2 regions of the Moritella yayanosii genome follow, and region 2 is predicted to be linked to the other one. Evidence: predicted binding sites of a transcription regulator. Region 2 holds the regulator's gene; the other holds the start of a gene.

Region 1 (3,219 bases), 730 kb from region 2:
AATGTGAGGGCTGCAGTATCACGTATTCATCTTTAGCTTCTGCTCTGGCCAGGATCGCGGCGCGATTAATACTGTGTTCCAATTCTCTAATATTACCTGGCCATGGATAATGCATCAATATCGCTTGGCAAGTGGAACTTAAACTCAGGTGGCTTAATTGCAGTTTGCTACGACAGCGTTCAATAAAGAAACCAGCCAATAATAGTATGTCTTCGCCACGCTCGCGCAGCGGTGATACGGTAATGGGAAATACGCTAAGGCGATGATAAAGGTCAGCTCTAAAGCGACCTGCAAGTACTTCTTCTTTTAAATCTTTGTTGGTTGCGGCGATAATGCGTGTATCGACTTTTAAGTTGCGATCATCCCCAATACGTTGCAAGTCACCATATTGCAATACCCGCAATAATTTCGCTTGTAAAGTCAGGGTTAACTCGCCAATTTCATCAAGAAACAGGGTACCTTTATCGGCTAATTCAAATTTACCACTGCGATTACTGATGGCTCCGGTAAAGGCGCCTTTGACATGGCCAAATAGTTCACTTTCGGCAATAGCTTCTGGTAATGCTGCACAGTTAAGGTATATCAGCGGTTTGTCGGCGCGGGAAGATTGCTGGTGGATTGCGGTGGCGACTAATTCCTTCCCCACCCCTGTTTCCCCCAAGATTAATGCGGTCATATCGGTACTGGCAACGACGCTGATCTCTTTTTTTAAGGCTTGGATCTGCGCGGACTGACCAATAATTTCAGTGTTACTTTGTGGTTGATGTTTGGCGGGATCTGACTCGGTCACATCGCCAGCCGCTTTTTCCAATTTATCCATCAATAGCGCAATGTTAAGCGTTGCCGCTGCCAGTGCACTCACTGTACGTAATTCATCATTGCTGAAGTTATCAAACTGGTGGGGATCAAAGCTATCGAGCGTCAGTGCACCAATCAGGCGTTGATTTGCCATCAAGGGTAAACCAACACAGGCATGCACATGCAATTTACCTTCGTGTGAGGTAATTAGGGCGTCATAAGGGTCGGGCAAAGAACTGTCTGCAGGGAACCTGACTACATCACCGGCTCTGGCAATGGCTTCTAATCTTGGGTGTTCACTGATATTAAATTGTCTGCCCAATACGTCAGCATTCAGGCCATTAATTGCTAAGGGTTTGAAATGCTGACCCTTAAATTCTAATAGTGCGGATGCATCACAGTTAAATAATCTGCGCATGGTGGTGAGTAGACGTTCGAAACGATCCTGACTGGAAATATTGGTGGTGAGATCCAAGGCGATATGGATAAGGTCTTTGGTATCAGTCTGCATAATGTTAGCCGTATAAAACACTGTCTTATCGACAGTGTATAGTCATAATGACAATAAGTAAAGGTAGTCATTATGACAGTGGTCGCTTGTTGTTGTCATATAAATCAACACATTAACTTTTGGCACGGTACCTGCAATTAGAAAGGATATAAAATCGTTAATTATTTAATTGGAATATAATATGGCTATTCATGTAAAAAATAATATCTCTTGGGTTGGACAACGTGATTGGGAAGTGCGTGATTTTCACGGTACTGAATTTAAAACTGAAAAAGGCACGAGTTATAATAGCTATCTTATTCAAGAAGAAAAAACGGTACTGATCGACACGGTTGATCACAAGTTCTGTTACGAATTTATTCAACAATTAGAATTAGAAATTGATCTGAATAAAATTGATTACATTGTGATTAACCATGCTGAAGAAGATCATGCTGGTGCATTAGCGGCGTTATTAAATAAAATACCCAATACACCGATTTATTGTACCGAAAATGCGATTGATTCAATTACTGGTCACCACCACCACCCAGAGTGGAATTTTAACGTGGTTAAGACGGGCGATACTCTAGATTTGGGGAACGGTAAACAGTTGATCTTCATTGAAACGCCTATGTTGCATTGGCCTGACAGTATGATGACGTACATGACGGGTGACGCGGTGCTGTTTAGTAATGATGCATTCGGTCAACATTATTGTGATGAACGTTTATTTAATGATGAGGTTGATAACAAAGAGTTAATGGATCAGTGTTTACGTTATTATGCCAATATTCTTACTCCATTTAGCTCGCTTGTTACCGCGAAGATTAATGAAATATTAAGCTTTAATTTACCCATCGATATGATCGCTACCGCGCACGGTGTGGTGTGGCGTGATAATCCAATTCAGATCATTGAACAATATCTGACGTGGGCAGATAAATATCAAGAAGATCGCATTACTATTTTTTATGACTCGATGTCGAATAATACCCGCTCGATGGCGGATGCGATTGCCCAGGGTATCCATGAAGTTGATAGCCATGTGGCGGTGAAAGTATTCAACGTGGCACGTCATGATAAAAATGAAATTTTATCCAATGCCTTTATTTCCAAAGGTATCTTAGTGGGTTCATCGACGATGAATAATGTGATGATGCCTAAAATTGCCGCCATGCTGGAAGAGATCACGGGGCTGCGTTTTAAAAATAAAAAAGCCGCGGCATTTGGCAGTTATGGTTGGACTGGTGGGGCGATTGATCGCATTGAAAGTAGACTGGAGGAAGCGGGCTTTGCACCTTATCCAAGTCTGAAAACAAAATGGAAACCAGATGGTAAAGCGATATTAGCGTGTCGTGAATATGGTCGCACGTTAGCGAAGGCGTGGGCGCTAACAAGTAAGTCGCTTGCCGATGTAGCAGCGCCCACTGCCAACCAAACTGTATCAGAGCCAGCAGTAGCGGAACAAGTAGTGGCAGAACAAGTCGTTGCAGAAAGCATACCGCCAGCTGTTGAAGTAGTCAAACCGACGCAGAAAAGTGCGGTGACGCAGTTTAGTGCTGAAAGTTCGATGTTATGCACTGTCTGTCAGTGGGTTTACGATCCTGCCCAAGGTGAACCAAATCAAGATGTCGCATCGGGAACCGCATGGTCTGAGGTACCAGATTATTTCCTCTGTCCTGAATGTGGATTAGGTAAAGAAGTGTTTGAAGAGATTAAAACTAAGGATGTAGCATGAGTTCACCAGTGGTCATTATAGGCAGCGGCTTTGCTGCTTATCAATTAGTTAAATCAATTCGTCGTGCCAGTCAGGAACAAGCGATCATCGTCATCACAGCTGGCAGTGGTGATGATTATGTCAAACCAGAATTGAGCCATGTATTTAGCAAAAAACTAACCGCACAAGACATGGTTAAACAAAGTGGGGC
Region 2 (3,219 bases):
TGATATGTTTTAATTATGTCAGGAACATGAATACCTAAAGGAAAAGGGTTTTTCCTTTAGGTTATTTGTTGTGGACTAAAATTAATGGCGAATTAATTTTTCTTTATGCTTAATCACTTGGCGGTCGAGCTTATCCAGTAAGCCATCAATTGCAGCATACATGTCGTTATGTTCATGTACGGCAAAGATTTCACCCCCATTTAGATGTATTTTTGCTTCTGCGATTTGCAGTAATTTTTCGACATTTAAGATCACATGAATATTGTTAATGTGCTCAAAATGCCGCTCTAATTTGGAAAACTTGCTATCAATGTAATCTTTCAGTGAATCTGTAATGTCTACATGTCTACCGGTTAAATTAATTTGCATATATGTCTCCCTTATGAAGGTAGGGTGAGTGCTATAAAAGACTCTTGCGCTGATTAGATGGTGGTATGCTCAGTGCTTCTCGGTATTTTGCGATCGTACGTCGAGCCACCTTGATACCTTGAGCAGCAAGTAAATCAGCAATCTTGCTATCACTTAGTGGTTTCATGGCATTTTCTGCCGCCACCAACTTTTTAATTAATGCCCGAATCGCGGTGGATGAACATTCACCGCCATTGTCCGTACTGACGTGACTTGAAAAGAAGAACTTAAGTTCAAAAATACCACGTGGTGTATGCATAAATTTCTGCGTTGTTACCCGCGAAATTGTCGACTCGTGCATTTCGACTTCTTCTGCAATATCATTCAGTACCATAGGTTTCATGGCTTCATCGCCATATTCAAAGAAATCTACTTGGCGTTGAACAATACTCTTTGTTACTTTTAATAATGTCTCATTACGGCTTTCTAGGCTTTTAATAAACCATTTTGCTTCTTGCACATGAGCGCGAATAAACTGCCCATCGCTACTATTACGCTTACCAGTCGACAGATGAGAATATTCAGTGTTCACTCTTAATCTTGGCACAATGTCAGGATTTAAGTCGACTATCCACTGGTTATTTTTTTTCTTGACTAATACATCGGGAATAACATACTGCCCTTCCGACTGATCAATCACATTACCTGGTCTTGGTTCCAAGCTCTGAATTAATTGCATGATCTCTTTAAGTTGTGGTTCTTTTAATTTTGTTTTACGACTTAATTGACGGTAGTCGCGATTGCCCAATAAATCCATATGGGATTGAATTATTTGTTGGCATTCTGATAACCAAGGGGTATTTTTAGGCAAATGTCGAAGTTGGATCAATAAACATTCTTGTAGTGAGCGGGCTGCTACACCGATAGGATCAAAATGTTGAATACGTTTTAATACCGCTTCGACTTCATCTAATTCCAGTTGATCTTCGTTATTATCATCGTGTTCTTGGTGGCCGAGAACCACGCTGTGCAGGATCTCTTCGCAGCTTTGATTGAGATAACCATGATCATCGATGCCGTCAATAATAGCGACGGCAATGGCGCGATCGATATCAGTAAATGGGGTTAATTCCATTTGCCACATAAGATGTTCGTATAAACCTTCGCTGGTTGCACCTTGGTAAACCTGATCAAGTCCATCAATACCGGCACTGCCGCCGCTGTGATTTTGTATTTGTGGGGTATAGACGTCATCCCAATTACTGTCAGTAGGCAGTTCATCAGGGATGGAATCACTGGCGAGGGCATCACTGACTTCGATTTGGCTGCTATCGGTAATCGCGTCATTATTATCCGCGTTATCCGCGTTGTGTGCGTCACTACTTTCTGCATCATTTGACGGCGTGGTGTTGGGATCTTCTTGTTCCAGTAGCGGATTACTGTCTAACGCTTCTTGGATCTCTAACTGTAACTCCAAGGTCGATAATTGTAATAATCGAATAGCTTGTTGTAACTGTGGCGTCATTGCCAGAGTTTGACTCATACGAAGTTGTAATGATGGCTTCATCTAACGACTACTCTCTCTTCCTTAATGCGGCTATGTATCAATATCAAACTATAGTCGGAATTGATCTCCAAGGTATACTTCTTTCACTTTTGCGTTGGATAAAATCTCTTCTGAAGTGCCAGACGCAATTAAGTGCCCATGACTGACAATATAAGAGTATTCACATACATCCAGTGTTTCACGTACGTTATGGTCGGTAATTAATACCCCTAAACCACGGTCGCGCAGATGTTGAATGATTTTTTTAATATCGCCAACCGAGATAGGATCAACACCCGCAAAGGGTTCATCTAATAAAATGAATTTAGGATCAGCTGCCAGTGCGCGGGCTATTTCAACTCGGCGGCGTTCACCACCAGATAAGCTCATCCCTAAACTATCGCGGATATGGGTAATATGAAACTCTTCAAGTAATTCTTCTAATTTCTCTTTTCGCTGAAAACGGCTTAACTCTGGGCGCAACTCTAAAATTGCCATGATATTTTTAGTTACCGATAAGCGACGAAAAATTGAGGCTTCTTGGGGTAAATAACCAATACCTTGTTGTGCACGAATATGCATTGGCTCATGGGTTAATTCTTGGTCATCAATGAAGATTTGTCCATGATCTCGCTTAACTAAGCCAACCACCATGTAAAAGGTGGTGGTTTTACCTGCGCCATTGGGCCCAAGTAAACCAACAATTTGGCCTGATTCAACTTCGAGACTCACATCAGAAACAACTTTACGTTTATTATAACTTTTTGCTAAGTGTGATACTTTTAAACGCGCCATATGAATTTATTTACTCTACTTAGTTTTGTTATTTTCAGGGGTGAAAATGGTGATCACACGATCTGATTCATTATCCCCGCTTTCGGCTATCAATTCTTGTTTGTCAATTTGGTAGATGATCTTGTTACCTTTGACTTCGCTATCAGCCTGACGTAAGCGGGCATTTTTTGTTAACGTTAACCGTTTTTTGCTGAGTTCATAACGGATCTCATTCGATTCAGCATAGATTTTTTTGCCGTCATCAAGCTCTTGATAAAAAGTGGCTACGTTACCTGTCGCTATCATCACTTCAGTACCTTTGCCACCAGGACTTAATACCGTTAGCTTATCAGCATGAATTAATATAGTGCCTTGAGTCACCACCACATTATCATAAAAAATAACGCGGTTCTCTTTAATAAACACTTCTTGACGTTTGGCGTTTACGACAACATTTTCTGCAAAGTCAGACTCTAATGCGAGCGTTGCATTACTCATCAATAATGTTAATAGTAAAATGTTATATTTTTTCATCATTAGTATATATCGCT

Evidence for each region. Region 2 encodes sigma-54, which starts transcription at its own class of promoters, with help from an activator protein. Its sites were predicted from a motif close to GTTGGCACGNNNNTNGNNT; they were not measured.
Region 1: norV (anaerobic nitric oxide reductase flavorubredoxin) is a predicted target of sigma-54. The motif match lies at 1,428-1,446, and genes of this name have one in related genera.

What each region holds. Positions count from the first base shown of each region.
Region 1 is NZ_LS483250.1:4,041,171-4,044,389, forward strand. Features, by position in the region: gene norR (nitric oxide reductase transcriptional regulator NorR) at 1-1,309, opposite strand, end outside; gene norV (anaerobic nitric oxide reductase flavorubredoxin) at 1,491-3,029, shown strand; gene norW (NADH:flavorubredoxin reductase NorW) at 3,026-3,219, shown strand, end outside.
Region 2 is NZ_LS483250.1:3,314,032-3,317,250, forward strand. Features, by position in the region: gene hpf (ribosome hibernation promoting factor) at 82-369, opposite strand; gene MORIYA_RS15385 (RNA polymerase factor sigma-54) at 401-1,915, opposite strand; gene lptB (LPS export ABC transporter ATP-binding protein) at 1,964-2,689, opposite strand; gene lptA (lipopolysaccharide transport periplasmic protein LptA) at 2,705-3,205, opposite strand; gene lptC (LPS export ABC transporter periplasmic protein LptC) at 3,189-3,219, opposite strand, start outside.